Regions from separate parts of the Staphylococcus equorum genome, predicted to be linked through region 2. Evidence: riboswitches for the same ligand, from Rfam matches in the RefSeq annotation. Region 2 holds a riboswitch; each other region holds the start of a gene.
The links. A riboswitch is a leader RNA that binds a small molecule or an ion and turns the genes downstream of it on or off. The one in region 2 is predicted to bind thiamine pyrophosphate.
Positions count from the first base shown of each region.

Region 1: it holds a riboswitch for thiamine pyrophosphate, as region 2 does, so the genes downstream of both, PYW44_RS08070 (3-oxoacyl-ACP reductase) here and PYW44_RS08800 (ECF transporter S component) in region 2, are expected to answer to the same signal.
Region 3: it holds a riboswitch for thiamine pyrophosphate, as region 2 does, so the genes downstream of both, tenA (thiaminase II) here and PYW44_RS08800 (ECF transporter S component) in region 2, are expected to answer to the same signal.

Region 1 is NZ_CP118982.1:1,666,626-1,672,239, reverse strand. It holds gene PYW44_RS08075 (NtaA/DmoA family FMN-dependent monooxygenase) at 1-744, opposite strand, end outside; gene PYW44_RS08070 (3-oxoacyl-ACP reductase) at 771-1,523, opposite strand; TPP riboswitch at 1,654-1,752, opposite strand; gene rpsP (30S ribosomal protein S16) at 2,011-2,277, shown strand; gene rimM (ribosome maturation factor RimM) at 2,498-3,001, shown strand; gene trmD (tRNA (guanosine(37)-N1)-methyltransferase TrmD) at 3,001-3,738, shown strand; gene rplS (50S ribosomal protein L19) at 3,840-4,190, shown strand; gene PYW44_RS08045 (YfhO family protein) at 4,606-5,614, opposite strand, start outside.
Region 2 is NZ_CP118982.1:1,822,136-1,827,749, forward strand. It holds gene PYW44_RS08780 (hypothetical protein) at 1-19, opposite strand, end outside; gene PYW44_RS08785 (class I SAM-dependent rRNA methyltransferase) at 77-1,246, opposite strand; gene auxA (lipoteichoic acid stability factor AuxA) at 1,441-2,742, opposite strand; gene graF (glycopeptide resistance-associated protein GraF) at 2,999-3,133, shown strand; TPP riboswitch at 3,435-3,536, shown strand; gene PYW44_RS08800 (ECF transporter S component) at 3,624-4,199, shown strand; gene PYW44_RS08805 (ABC transporter ATP-binding protein) at 4,212-5,614, shown strand, end outside.
Region 3 is NZ_CP118982.1:900,716-906,329, forward strand. It holds gene PYW44_RS04240 (single-stranded DNA-binding protein) at 156-575, shown strand; gene PYW44_RS04245 (transglycosylase family protein) at 1,059-1,739, shown strand; TPP riboswitch at 1,951-2,050, shown strand; gene tenA (thiaminase II) at 2,129-2,818, shown strand; gene thiD (bifunctional hydroxymethylpyrimidine kinase/phosphomethylpyrimidine kinase) at 2,811-3,632, shown strand; gene thiM (hydroxyethylthiazole kinase) at 3,625-4,416, shown strand; gene thiE (thiamine phosphate synthase) at 4,416-5,054, shown strand; gene yidC (membrane protein insertase YidC) at 5,142-5,614, shown strand, end outside.

The DNA of each region.
Region 1 (5,614 bases), 160 kb from region 2:
TTGTGCTTGTTTAAAGTTCCAGGATACTGAATACACTGCATCTGCATATTGAGTTGCTAAAGCAATACCTTGTGAAGATGCACCAGCTTGCATAGCTACTGGACGACCTTGTGGACTACTTGGCGTTGTTGATGGTCCTTTAACTTTGAAATGTTTACCATGATGATTAATAGCATTAATGTCATCATCATTAATAATTTTTTTATTCTTTCGATCATGTAAAAAATGTTTTTTATCCCAAGATGTGAATAACCGATTCATCACTTTTGCAAATTCAGCAGCAATTTCATAGCGTTCATTATGATCAGGGAGCATTTCCATACTGTGATTTAAAGCTTCTAAATCTGTCATAGAGGTGACAAGATTCCAACCTATACGTCCATTTGAAAGATGATCTAGACTGAGCAACTGTCTAGATGCGGTAAAAGGATTTGAGAATGTACTTGAAATTGTTGCGACAAGTCCAATATGTGTTGTCACATGAGCAATAGCAGATAAACTGACGATAGGATCGAACCAAAATGCCGGCATATCAGTAGAAGATTTCGCAGGAAAAGATTGATTGTCCGCGAAAAATACTGCGTCGAATAGTCCCTTTTCAGCAAGTTGAGCTAATTCCTGATAATAAGTAATTTCACCGATACGTGACACACTAGAGTTCGGCATTAACCACGCAGCTTGGTGATGACCACAAGCATATAATAAAACGCCAATATTAAGTTGTTTTTGATTTTTATCAGACATAGAAAGCACTTCCTAATTTTAATTTGTTAATTCATTGTTAAGCCACCATCAACTGTGAAATTTTGTCCTGTTATACCATTAGCTTGTTCAGAAGCTAAGTATGCAACCATGTTTGCAATGTCTTGTGGCGAAGTCACTCGTTTAAGCGGTGTTGTTTGTGCAATCATGTCAAATACTTCAGTCGTGGTTGTAGCACTTGCGTCAGTTGTTTTTAACAGACCTCCTGACACGACATTAGCTCTAATACCAAATTTACCAAGCTCGGCAGCAATATTACGAGTAAAGCCAATTAATCCTGCTTTTGCAGTTGTATATTCATGATAAGGTACAACGGGATTTTGATATAAATTTGTCCCGATAGAAATAATAATGCCTTGCTGTCTTTCCAAAAATTGGGGCATGACACTTTGTGTTACATTGAAGGCAGCTTTTAAAGTGCCATCTATCTGTTGTTGATAATCATCCCATGCTAACTCTGCAAATGATTTCTGCTGTGTAGGATCAAACTTAAAACCTACTAATGCATTGTTAATCACGACATCAATTTTCCCGAAATATTGGGTAGCTTGTTCAATTAAGTGGTCAATATCATTTCTATTTGTGACATCAGCTTGAATGGCAATTGCATGGTCAGAGCCGATGTCAGAAACAAGATCTTCTGCTAACGATTTATTTTTGTAATAATTGATTATAATATTGTACCCTTGTTGCGATAATGTTTTTGCAATCGTTGCACCTAAGCCTCTACTACTACCAGTTACTAAAATAGTTTTATTCATAACTTTCACTCCTAAAATTTTAAAAAGTAAAATTAAAAAAATACACAACCCTCACTATAGAAAGTTGTGTATTAGAAATGATAGAATAGTAATATTGCAAAAAGGCAAGATTGCCCCTTGAATATAGGATATAAAATCTTTCACACTTTCCTCCGCTAGTTTCAGCTAGATCAGGTTCAAAGGGTTTGAGTTGTACTCATCTCAGTTAAAAACACCCCTAGTGCATGTGCTTATTTAATTTAATCTCAATGTATAGCTTTTAAATATAGATGTCAAGAGACTTAATATAAGACAAGGCATATCATAGTGGTGTAAAGTGCGTGAAAAGAGGAAATTGACAAAAGCGCGTTATTTAATAGGTAATTGATGAGAAAAAATGATTTTTTAAAATTGGTAAAGGATAACCTCTTTACAAATATTAGAAGAACTGGTATCATTATTTCTTGTAGAAAATAAATACTTATGAAATTAAAAGGAGAGAATATAAATGGCAGTTAAAATTCGTTTAACACGTTTAGGCTCAAAAAGAAATCCATTCTATCGTATCGTAGTTGCAGATGCTCGTGCACCACGTGACGGTCGTATTATCGAACAAATCGGTACTTACAACCCTAACAATGTAAATGCAGCAGAAGTTAAAATCGACGAAGAATCAGCACTTAAATGGTTAAAAGACGGTGCTAAACCGACTGATACAGTTCACAATATCTTATCAAGAGAAGGTATTTTGAAAAAATTCGACGACCAAAAATAAGTTTTAAACTTATTAAACAAATATAGTGTTTGTAAGAGTACCGTTTAGGTGCTCTTTTTTTAATGGAAAATATTATAATCAGTGCTTTAACATAGTTGAGAATAAGAAAATTTTCTATTGAGGAATGTATTACTATGTTAGATTTATACATGTTATAATAATTAAATAATACATAAAAATTACACAACACTTATAAGATACATTTATCGGAGGCACATATATGAAAGTTGAAGTTGGAAAAATTGTTAATACACATGGCATTAAAGGTGAAGTGAAAATAAAGTCTAATTCTGATTTTACAGATAAACGTTTTCAACCAGGAGAAATAGTTGAAATAGCACGTAAAGATAAAGCGCCACTTGAATTTAAAATTGCTTCATATCGTATGCATAAAGGACTGCATATGCTTACGTTTGAAGGTATCAATAACATTAATGATATCGAGTACCTAAAAGGTGAAACACTTTTACAAGAACGTGATCATGAAGAAATAGAACTTGGAGAACATGAATTTTATTATTCAGATATCATTGGCTGTACCGTTTTTAATGAAGATACTCCAATTGGTCGTGTGATTGAGATATTTGAAACAGGTGCAAACGATGTGTGGGTAGTCAAAGGCGACAAAGAATACCTCATTCCTTATATCGCGGATGTGGTCAAAGAGATTGATGTAGAAGGTAGACGTATTCAAATCACGCCTATGGAAGGATTATTAGATTAATGAGAATCGACTATTTAACATTATTTCCTGGCATGTTTGAAGGTGTTTTAAACCAATCTATTTTAAAACGAGCCCAAGAAAAAGATTTGCTACAAGTAAATACAGTGGATTTTAGACACTTTGCTGAAAACAAACATAATCAAGTGGATGACTACCCATTTGGAGGCGGTCAGGGGATGGTGTTAAAGCCGGAACCGATATTCAATGCAATGGATAGTATTGAGCGAACAGAAGACACAAGGGTCATTTTAATGTGCCCTCAAGGTCGTCCCTTTACTCAAGCAATTGCTAATGAACTCAGTCAGGCAGAGCACTTAGTATTTATTTGCGGGCATTATGAAGGCTACGATGAAAGAATCCGTGAATATTTAGTCACTGATGAAATTTCAATGGGGGACTATGTATTGACTGGTGGTGAACTACCGGCGATGGTAATGACAGATGCGGTAGTTAGACTTTTACCTGGTGTTTTAGGTAATCAACAATCTCACATGGATGATTCCTTTCAAGATGGTTTATTAGAGTTTCCACAATATACACGACCACGTATATACAAAGATTTGAATGTACCAGACGTTTTATTATCAGGTAACCATGCCCACATTGATAACTGGCGTTATGAACAGAAAATTTTAAGAACATGGGAAAAACGTCCGGATTTATTAGAACAGTATCCGTTGACTAAAAAAGACCAAGAAATTATAGAAAGATATAAAAAGCAATTGAAAAAAGATTAGTAGTATGCTAATATATTTTAAGTGTGCGACACACGAAAATCACTATGATCCGCTGCTATATTTTGTCTAGGCAAGAACATAGGTTGAAGGAGAGAAAAATAATGAGTAATCACAAATTAATCGAAGCAGTAACTCAATCGCAATTACGCACAGATATACCTTCATTCCGTCCAGGTGACACTTTAAAAGTTCACGTACGTATTGTTGAAGGTACTCGCGAACGTATCCAATTATTCGAAGGTGTAGTTATTAAACGCCGTGGTGGAGGAGTTTCAGAATCTTTCACTGTACGTAAAATATCTTCAGGTGTTGGTGTGGAACGTACATTCCCATTACACACTCCAAAAATCGAAAAAATTGAAGTTAAACGCCGTGGTAAAGTACGTCGTGCTAAATTATACTACCTACGTGAATTACGTGGTAAAGCTGCTAGAATTAAAGAAATTCGTTAATCAGCAAATTAGACATAAAAAAAGCGATTCCCCAATGGGAGTCGCTTTTTTTGATGCATATATATAATATAAGCTACATTAGGTTGTCTTGCTAGAAAAATAAATTTAGTCGAAGTTTCTAGCAAACCTAAGTAGCTCATTAAAGAGGTTGAGATAAAATACATGTTCTCAGCCTCAATTATTATATTGGCAGTGGCTGACTGAACTGAAAATGCGTTTATATCAAGCTTTTAAAGAACTACTACTTCATTTATGAAGATAAGTAGTTCTTATGCAAGAGCTAAAGCGCTTGTATTCCATTTTCTAGCCAGCTTTGCCGGTGTGAGACGACGAAATCTTGTTAGAAAAATTAGATTTCTGTCTCATTACCTTTAGCGTATAAGAAAATAACAGATTTAGCACTTTAATATTATGCTTAATTTTTTGGTTTAATCCATTTCGTGAATCCAATACTCAATATAATACCTAGAACACTTAAAACTACCAAGATAGTTGTATGTGGTGGCGTATACTTGAGTTCTATTTTTTCTTGCCCCTTTTCAACGGGGATTACGGTCATTATGCCATTGCCTTGTTTTACAGGGAGTGTTTTATCATTGGCATATGCCTTCATACCATCACGATATGCCATTGGTAAGACAAGATAGCCTTCGTCATTTTTGTCTTTTTTAATTGTATAACCAGAACGTTGTTCAGACACTTGTACATTATCTAACGCTTTAGACGCTTTATTTAAAGTTTCATAGTTTTCACCGTAAATGCCTTTAATATTAAAGCGATATTTACCTTGTGATAATTTAACTTGTAGTTTTTCATCTGCTTTTACACGCATTGTAACAGGCGTGACAAACCGACGATATTTATAAGTCAATTCATTACGACTTTGATTGTATTCGTTCACACCGACGTCATGTTGCTTGTCAGGGCTTAATAGTTCAACATCCATTTCTATATACATGTCTTTGTATTTATTTGCAATGGAGGATGGTAGGGTGTAAGTTATGCCACCTTTGTCTTTTGTCACTGTAAGCTTTCCGTCTTTATCTCTATGCGCATTATTTAATGAGGTAGAGGTTTTGTCTAATAAATTTTCATTAGACTTAATTTGGCTGTTTGGTTTAGCATCTTTATCGTTGAACACGACACCTTGTAACATTGCTTGTTCTTTATCAAGCGGTGATTTAAGATCTTTCGAATCATACACCTTGTTGGTTATATGAGCACTTGGATATTTAATTTCGTTTGTTGAATGAATAAATGACTCTTTTTTTGAATGATGAATCGTATCTTTAGGTTCAAAACCGAAAGACATATTCGAATCATCTGGTCGACGTATACGATCATTAACGTTCCATAATGCCATTAAATTCGCTCTATTTGATAATAATCGATAAGTACTATTTTTATCAGTATGCATATTAATT
Region 2 (5,614 bases):
TTTTATTTTTAAAACTCATTATGTTCACTCCTTAGTAAATTCTATACACTAAGAATAATACCCGTTTTTTCACACTTTACTGTATTTTTACAAAAATCGCTTTTAAATATTTTGAAGGTTTATAGTGTGCATGCGTCTTAAAATCTTTTGGCAAGCCCATGACATCAATAATTTCAAAGTCCACTTCTTCTTTAGTTAATGTTTCTGTAACTACATTTTTAAAAGCTTTTAGTGAAAACGTACTATTATTTGTACATAATAGCAATGTACCTTCAGGTCCAAGTATATCGAGTGCACCAACAATTAATTTATCGTAGTCTTTTAATACAGAAAATGTTTTTTTCTTATTTCTCGCAAAACTTGGCGGATCGATAACAATTGTATCGTAGAAGAAATCATGACGACGAGCATAATTATAGAAATTAAAAGTATCCATAACATAAATGTATTGTGACGCTGGGTCAATAGAATTTAAACCGAAATTACTTTCAGTAAGCGCTCGAGAACGGTTAGCTAAATCAACGCTTGTTGTCATCTCTGCATTTTCTGCAGCTACAACTGAGAATGCCCCTGTATAACTGAATAAATTCAATAAATTTTTATCTTGCGCGTATTGGTCTTTTAATTTCTTTCTTACTTCTCTTTGATCTAAAAAGATGCCCGTCATTGGCCCATCATTTAAATGCACATTATAAAATGTAAAGTTTTCTTCGATGACAATTGGGAATTCCGGTGCATCTCCGTCAACGAAGCCACCTTCTACATTAGCATCTTTAAAACGTAACTTTTCAAAAATTGACGTATAACCAAATATTGCTTTCAGCGCACTCAAAATATTATAACGGAACTTATAAATACCTTTAGAATACCATTGAACTAAGTAATGACCGTTGTAATTGTCGATTGTAAGACCACCAACACCATCACCTTCTCCGTTAAATACTCTAAATGCATTTGTGCCCTCTACATTATAAAAATATTCACGTTCTTTTTTCGCAATATCAAATAATCTTTCAAAAAATTGTGTGTTAACAATTTCATCACGCGAGTAACTCAATACCCAACCGATGCCTTTATGCTGACGTCCAACATATGCTGTTGCAATATACTGGTCTTTATCATTTAATAATTGAAATAAATCTCCTTCGTGTAAGTGATCGTGTGCGTAAATATCATCTTCGCTTACCAATGGATATTCATTTAAATATTTTGTTTCTTTACCTCTATTTAATGTGGCAGTTTTCATAAAATTATGTCAGCCTTTCTACTATTTTTTTATATTTATCTGTCGCTTACTTATTTTATCATTTCAAGTACATCGTAACATCATTAATATTCATTTAGCTCAAACGTTTTGACTAAGTATTGATCTTTTTTAATAAAAAAACCTATCTTCCAACCAATTGGAAGATAGGTTCGTCAAACAACAGTATTAAGTTCTTAATCTCTAGAAGGTTCTCGCAATTTAATTATAAACGCTACCACAATTGCAATTAACATCATAACTAGAATCGGTGTAATGAAAATTGAAAGTAATAGCCCATGAACCATTATATTCATAAATTCAGTGAATAATTTAAAGAACAATAAACTTACCATAAATAATTGTAAATAATAAAATCGGCCTTTCAAATAATTCGTCAATGTCGTTAAAATATAAATAATGATGATGATCATTAAGATGAACAACGTTATCCATTCAATAACATATTGTGTTTGGCCAATCTCCCAATTACCAGAAACGAATAATGAATTTCTATTATTAAATTCAATTAATGTGAAGAATAATAAAACAGCACCACAAAATAATTCTACATAACTCGGTTTAATCCATTTCGGTTTCTTCATCCAATTTGGAACATCATCTTCTTGTATATCAATAATGTTCTTCCATTTTTCAATAAATTTATCTTTCTTATCTCTTACTTTCTGAATATCTACACTTCTGCGAGTTTTACGTGTGAATTCTGTCGTTTTGTCTTGTAAAGTCTTCCAACGTTCTATCGTTTGGTTCGTTACAGTGTCCTTACTCGTTCTTGATAATTCTGGTTCTTCTTCGCCTAATTCCTGTTTTGTTAATGGCAATGATCTTCTTAAGAATAAGAAATTCCAAATTGACATTTGTCCCAGTAGCCACATAATTATGAAAAATGTGTTAACACTTAAGATGTCGATTGGTATAATTTCATCACTTTCGATTCTTCCATATAACACCAATTGCGTTATCAAATAACTAAACCCATAACTGAAAATAATCCATAAATAATGATATTTTCTATGCTCTATATTTAACTCATCTTTATAAACGATATAACCAATGTGAATTACAAATGGTATTACGAAAATAATAGCGAAAAAACTATAAACTTGGGTCATTAAAATTAGCGTTATGATAAAGAATAGAATACCAATAACTAAAAAGAATATTGAAATATCGTAGTCATATCGTGTTGTTCTAAATAAAGTAATTCCTAGCATAATTAATCCAATGCCAAATATAATTATTAAAATGGCGCTAACTACTGGAAAATCCCCTATGTAATTGCTCATTACCCTAATTATTTCAGCAAAAAATGCGTTTATAAAATCCCATACATTATGAATGTGTAAATCAATTTTACCTTTGCCATTTAATTTATGGATCATTGGTAAATTAATTAAAATGATGAGACCTGTGAAAAGCGAAACGATGCCTATAATATAACTATATAATATCTCAGCGTGTTTCTTCATAAAAGACATACCATTCACCTCAAAGTTATTATATATTAACATTTAGCTCTTGTCTTTAATAATTTCAATAAATAAGTCTATAGTATGATATAAATTAGTTGTATAGTCAAATTTCCACATATACCTTTACTCTAAACAATTTATTTAATATTACTTTTAATTTTACAGTTTTATCCTTCATTTTTTTAAGTACTTTTGTTTACCTCTTTTTCTTCGTGGTATTTATATTGTATAGATGATTAAAACATGAAGGAGTGTTTTGTTTATGAGTAAAGAAGAATTAAATAAAAAAGCAGCTGAAAAAGCTAAAGAAACTGAAGATAAATTAAAAGATGAAAAAGATTCGTCTGAAGAAAATAGCGAAGAAACGCAAAAAAATATTCAAGATACATTTGATTAATTAAAGCGTAAATTAGACGTATATAAACATATCAGACTTAATTATTATACTAGTAGTAGTTATCTGATAGCTATTCTACTTTGTGGGAGCGAGATTACAGAGTCAATTTTTGATTACTGTTTCGCTCTCTTTTTTAGTTTTATGTCATCTTCCCTCACCTTTCGTCTAACTTAAATCATTTACAGTGTTTTATATAGTGAAAGGCTCAATATATTTTAAATACATAATATTTTTGATTAATTTCATTTACAACCTTGACAGAAGTGATTAAAAATCATACATTAGAGTTAAATTAAATAATCATTCGCACTAGGGGTGTTTAGTGACTGAGATGAGGTATACCCTCAAACCCTTTGAACCTGATCTAGATTAAACTAGCGTAGGAAAGTGTACTGCGATACTTTTATAAAAAAATGGTATCCGTATGCCTGTATTTAACGCGCACCTTTCTAGAAGGTTGTGCGTTTTTTTATATAGGAGGAGTATATATATGTCCAAAGGATTAAAACTTTCTGAGATACTGGTAACTGTATTAATAGCAGTAGTTTTCGCTGTCATTTATAATATTTGGAATTTTGTCTATAAAGCGTTACAAGTTACAGGTCTACATTTTGAAGAACTAACTTACGGCGCTTGGTTTATGGCAGCTATAGTAGCTTATCTTATTATTCCTAAAGCAGGCATTGCTATTTTAGCTGAATTTGCTGCAGGTGCCGGCGAAACCATCGTTATGGGCCGTTTTGATATCGCTACAATGATTTATGCTTTAATACAAGGTTTAGCATGTGAACTTATCTTTGCACTTTTCAGATATAAATCTCGCTCAGCAATGGTTGCAATGTTGGCCGGTTTCTTAGCCTCAGTATCTACTTTACCCTTGGATTTTGCTTACGGTTATCTCGGTGAAATAGCTGGTTGGAACCTTATGCTATATATCGTATTTCGACTTATAAGTGGAATTGTTGTGGCTGGACTTTTATCTTACTATATTGTAAAAGCCTTAGATCAAACCGGTGTCACTAAATTATTCAGACCTGCAACTCAGAGCGATTATGACAATTTATAAGGAGCAATAAAGTTGATAGTCACAAAAAATTTACGCTTAAAATACCCTAACAGTAATAATAAAATATTTGATAATTTAACACTTCATATAAAAAACAAAGAAAAAGTGTTGCTCTTAGGTCCTTCTGGTTCAGGTAAAAGTACGTTATTAAACGTTTTAAGTGGTATCGTTCCTAATCTAATTGATTTACCTATGAAATATGATGAATTACAAATTGAAGAAGATTGTGGCGTTATTTTTCAAGATCCAGACACTCAATTTTGTATGCCTAAAGTATATGAGGAACTGGCTTTTGTTTTAGAAAATTTGCGCGTACCACGTGATGAAATGGAAAGCCGAATTCAATCTGCCTTGTCAGCAGTAGATTTAAATGTCGATGAAAATCAACATATTAATCAATTGAGTGGTGGAATGAAGCAAAAATTAGCAATTGCAGAAACTTTGTTACAACAAGCAAACACCCTATTCTTAGATGAACCAACAGCAATGCTAGATGTGGATGCAACTGCGGATTTATGGCAAAAAATAAAATCATTCTGGCATGACCAAACTGTGTTAATTGTAGAACACAAAGTAGAACATATTTGGCAACATGTTGATCGTGTCATTCTATTAAATTATGATGGTGCCATAATAGCCGATGCACCTCCTAATAAGATATTGCATGACTATGAGCATCTATTAACAGAATATGGTGTCTGGCATCCTAATGCTTGGCAATACGCCCCACCATCATCAAAAACACAAAATGATGCAACTACACAACAATCAGATGATAGCTTTAAATTTAAAAACGGTTTGATTAAACGAGGTAAACAGCAACTGATCAACATATCAGAATTAAACATTTATGCTGGCGAATGGATTACCATTACTGGCTCAAATGGTAGTGGCAAAACGTCCTTATTAGAATCGATGATGCAACTAATTAAATATGACGGAAAAATGTATTTTAACAATCATACTCTATCAAAAATTAAAACCGCCGCAAAGCATATGTATTTAGTTTACCAAAACCCAGAATTACAATTTATTACACATTCTGTATATGATGAAATTTACATTCAATATAAGAATAAAAACCGTTCAACTGTTGAAGCTGAGCGAGAGACTCAAAACATGCTTGAAATACTAAATTTACAAGCCGTTAAAACACAGCATCCATTTGAACTGTCTACAGGCCAAAAAAGACGTCTAAGCGTTGCTATTGCACTAAGTTCATCTTCTGACTTTATTTTACTTGATGAACCTACCTTTGGTCTCGATAGCCATAATACATTTAACCTTATTAAATTATTCCAAAACCGTATACAAAATGGACAAACGATTGTAATGGTGACGCATGATTCAGAAATTATTGCACGGTATCCGACCCGTAGACTCCATGTCGATCAACATCAATTAACTGAATTAAA
Region 3 (5,614 bases), 920 kb from region 2:
TATAATTGCATTTATATAATCATTATAACGTAATTTCAAAAGAGAAAGGTGAAATTTGTAGAAATTAGTAGTAATTTACTTTTTGGTTTATGAAAATATGAGTTTTGACTCAATTTATAAATTTAATTATGATTAAAACACAAAGGAGGTGACCTATGATAAATAACATCGTCATTGTAGGAAGATTAACAAAAGATCCCAAAATTTATGAAAAGGAGGGGAAGAAGTTAGCTACCTTTTGTGTAGCAGTAAATAGAAATTATAAAGATAAAGATCAAAATACAGTCTGTGATTATTTGTATTGTAAAGCATTTGGTAAAATTGCTGACAATATTGAAAAGTATATCAATCAAGGATCACTTGTAGGTATTACTGGACAAATGCAATCACGTAAATTTGAAAAAGAAGGACAGATGCATTTTGTATCAGAAATTTATATCGAAACAATTAAATTCATGTCTCCACGAACTAAAAATGAAACGGATGAACTTTTTGAACCATTCCCATTAGAGCAAGATCATGAATCATTCAACGAAATTAATATTCAAGAAAATGATATATACGAAATTGTATAAAACTCCCACTTAAAACTTATCCCACATTAAACTATTCCAATTAATATACATTAAATCCTACTATCAATTATACTTCTTTCAGGCTATTCCTCTTAATAATGCCCAATCTAGAGGAATAGCTTTACATATTATATCTATCCATATATACATCTAAAAAATAAGTGAACGTAAAAGTACTGTAAAATTCAATTCACAAAACTTCTTGAAAATGCGATTTATAGCATTTACATAATACAGAATAATCAGTTTAATTACGAAAATATTACAAGGATATAAAGTCAATTATAGTACAAAAGGTTATCATGGTAGTACTTATATGCTTAAATATACATAAAAATGAGTATTGGTGATGTAATTAGGTTGTAAAAAAAAGGTTTGTTTTTTTATTTCACTGTAACCTACAAAGAACTTTTGAATGATATAGTTGTACTTGCAAATTAATCATAAAATAAATTAATCACCTTATAGGAGGACTTTTTAACAATGAAAAAAACAGTAATCGCATCAACTTTAGCACTAGGATTAGGCGTAACAGGAGCAGCAAATTCAGCTGACGCTTCAGAACAAGGCGTAGACAAAGCAGAATTAGCTCAATTAGCTCAATCAAACTCAGAACAATTAAATGAAGCACCTGTACAAGAAGGCGCTTATGACATAGATTTCAATTATAATGGTACAGACTATAGCTTTGAATCAGATGGTACAAACTTTAGCTGGAGCTTTGGCGGAGGCTCAACTGAAGCACCTGCTCAACAAGAAGCACCAGCTGAACAAGCAGCAGAGCCAGCACAACAATCAGCACCAGCTGAACAAGCTGCAGAACCAGCTCAACAAGAAGCACCAAAAACTGAAGCAACTCAACAACCACAACAAGAATCTACTTCAAAAGAATCAAGCTCAAGTGAAGCTTCAAGTGGTTCATCAGTAAATGTTAACTCTCATTTACAAGCAATCGCTCAACGTGAATCAGGCGGCGATCTTAAAGCTGTTAACCCATCATCAGGTGCAGCAGGTAAATATCAATTCTTACAAAGCACTTGGGATTCAGTAGCTCCAGCAGCTTACCAAGGTGTATCTCCAACAGAAGCACCTGAATCAGTACAAGATGCTGCAGCAGTTAAACTTTATAATGAAGTTGGCGCTTCACAATGGGTTACTGCATAATTTAGTCAGTAATTAACTATAAATACTATAAACGTATGCCAATAAAGTCACCGACTTTGTTGGCATTTTTTTGTCCACGATTTCCACTAATACAACTACAGCTTGTAGTTACTGTGTCATCGCTATAATATTTACAACATAGACGCTTCATTGAAGTACGTTCTTTTGCAATGTCACACTACATTTGTTATGTTTAAAGAAATAATATATGAAAATCTACTAGGGGAGCCTTTATGGCTGAGATGATTTAGTTCAGACCCTTACGACCTGATTTGGTTAATGCCAACGTAGGAAAGTAGTTTAATTTATAATTGAATTGCTTAGCCTTTCTATTAATTAACTACATTCTTACTTGGAATGTAGTTTTTTAATATTTAGGAGGACTTAACGTGTTATTTTCAAAAGAATTAAAAATAGATGCCAAGCCAATTATTGATGACATTTATAATGACCCATTTATACAAGAAATGTTACAAGGTCATTTATCTAAGGATGCTACTAAATTTTATTTAAGAGCAGATGCATCTTATTTAAAAGAGTTTGCTAATATTTACGCATTACTCATACCTAAAATGGAGCAAATGGAAGATGTAAAATTTTTAGTTGAACAGATACAATTTATTGTTGATGGAGAAGTAGCGGCACACGAAATATTAGCTGAATATGTAAATGAACCTTACAATGAAATTGTACAAGTGAAAGTTTGGCCACCGAGCGGCGATCATTATATTAAACACATGTATTTTAATGCTTTTGCTAAAGAAAATGCAGCATACACAATTGCTGCCATGGCGCCTTGTCCATACGTATATCAAGTTATTGCACAACAAGCGTTACAAGACCATACTTTAAATACCGATTCTATTTTGGCAAAATGGTTTGAATTTTATAGTACCGAAATGGATGAACTTGTGCATATTTTTGATAATTTAATGGATAAATTGACACAAAATTGCACAAAACAAGAGAAAGCTGACATCAAAGATTGTTTCTTACAGAGTACAGTTCATGAACGCAAATTTTTTAATATGTCATTCATTGAAGAAGAATGGCTTTATGGAGGGGTTAATAATGAATAAACCTAAAATTGCTTTAACTATAGCAGGCACTGACCCAACGGGTGGCGCAGGTGTCATGGCAGATTTAAAATCATTTCATGCTTGTGGCGTATACGGTATGGCTGCGATAACGAGTATCGTAGCGCAAAACACAAAAGGCGTTCAACATATTCATAACATAGAAACAAGTTGGTTATCCGAGCAATTAGAAAGTATCTTTGATGATGAGTTACCTCATGCGCTGAAAACAGGCATGATAGCTTCAAAAGAAATGATGGAATTAATACAATATTATTTAAAGCAATATCCAGAGATTCCTTATGTAATAGATCCTGTAATGTTAGCTAAAAGTGGTGACTCGTTGATGGATGAGGATGCTAAAGCTGACTTGCAAAATATTCTATTGCCTTATGCTACTGTGGCAACACCAAACTTGCCCGAAGCAGAGGAAATAACAGGATTAACGATACAAGACGAATCATCAATTTATAAAGCAGGCGACATTTTCATTAATGAAATTGGCAGTAAAGGTGTTGTTATCAAAGGTGGACATTCAGAGGATTTAGACTTCGCTAAAGATTATTTATTCACTAATGAAAATGTATATACTTTTGAAGAACCTCGATTTGATACAAAACATACGCATGGTACAGGGTGTACTTTTTCGGCAGTGATTACTGCAGAATTAGCAAAAGGTAAAACAATATATGAAGCAGTGAAAAAAGCAAAACAGTTCATTTCTTTAAGCATTAAACACACACCTGAAATTGGTCAAGGTAGAGGACCAGTTAATCATTTTGCATATATGAAAGAGGTAGGATTAGATGATGAATAATTTAGAAGTACTCAGAAATAGTAACCCGTTAGTTATTTGTTATACAAACGATGTTGTTAAAAATTTTACAGCAAATGGCTTATTAAGTTTAGGAGCAAGTCCAGCAATGAGTGAAGCACCAGAGGAAGCGTCAGATATGTTAACTCACGCGAATGCTTTACTGATTAATATTGGCACGCTGACTAAAGATAAAGAGTCAGACATTTTAAAAATTGCGAAGGTAGCTAATCAAATTGGAACACCAATCGTCTTTGATCCTGTTGCTGTAGGTGCATCACAATACCGCAAAGATTTCTGTGAGACATTTTTAAGTGAGGTTAAGGTAGCAGTTATCAAAGGTAACGCCTCAGAAATTTTAACACTAATTGATAATGATACACAGATGAAAGGTACAGATAGTGATATAAATCTGGATGCTGTGACTATTGCTAAAAAAGCTCATACACAATTCGGGACAGCGATAGTTATCACAGGTAAAGAAGATATTGTAATGCATGAAGATAAAATTCTGAAACTTGCTAATGGTTCGCCTATGCTTGCAAAAATCACAGGTGCAGGTTGTTTATTAGGCGCTGCGATAGCGAGCTTTTTAGAATCCAAGCAGCAGCCACAATTAAATCAATTGGTAGAAGCAGTGACTATATATAATATTGCTGCTGAACAAGCTGAAAAAAATTCGGTTAACCGAGGGCCTGGCACATTTATGGTTGAATTAATAAATGCCCTATATCAAGTCACATATGATGATTATTTGAATTTAATACGCAGTCAAGAGGTGCAATAATGTTTGATAAAAGTAAGCTAAAACTTTATTTTATTTGTGGCACGCAAGATGTTGCAGAAGGTGAATCGATTATTGATGTTGTAACTGAAGCTTTAGAAGCAGGTATAACACTATTTCAGTATAGAGAGAAAGGGGAAACTGCATTAGTAGGTGATGATAAGGTGGGGATGGCAAAACAATTACTTTCGTTGTGCCATCAATACGATGTACCTTTTATAGTAAATGATGATGTGAGTTTAGCTAAAGATATTGATGCAGATGGTATTCATGTAGGGCAAAATGATTTAGAAGTAAATGAATTTGCACAACAATTTGAAAATAAAATCATTGGTCTGAGTGTAGGTGATGTTGAGGAATACTTAAATTCTGATTTGAAATATGTCGATTATATGGGTGTTGGTCCAATGTTTGCTACGACATCTAAAGATGATGCAAGTTTGCCAGTTGGTCCAGAAATGATTACACAATTAAGACATTACGTTAATGATTTTCCGATTGTTGCGATTGGTGGCATCAATTTAGATAATACACCATCTATAATTCATGCTGGGGCAGATGGTATATCAATTATTTCGGCTATTGCTAAAAGTCAAAATATAAGTGAATCAGTAAGACAATTTTTAAAAACTGTTGAATAATGTATAAAAATTTCTTTTTTTGTTTTCTACTTCCCTATGAGTATGATAAAATAAATTCTATGTGAATAAATCATTAGAGGTGGAAAAATGAAGAAGAAAGCGCTACTCCCTTTATTATTAGGTGTAATGGTCTTTTTAGCAGGTTGTGACTATTCTAAACCTGAAAATAGAGATGGGTTTTTCTATAATACGTTCGTAAATCCAATGGACAGTCTTATACATTGGTTAGGAACTAGTTTTAATAACGATTATGGACTAGCAATTATTGTCATTGTATTGGCGATGCGTATCATATTATTACCATTCATGTTATCGAATTATAAAAACAGTCACATGATGCGTGAAAAAATGAAAGTTGCTAAACCGGATATTGATGCAATTCAAGAAAAGGTTAAGCGTTCACGTACGCAAGAAGAAAAAATGGCAGCTAACCAAGAAATGATGGAAGTTTACAAGAAATATGATATGAATCCGATGAAGAGCATGTTAGGTTGTTTACCAATCTTGCTTCAAATGCCAATCATCATGGGTCTTTTCTTCGTATTGAAATATCCTTCAAG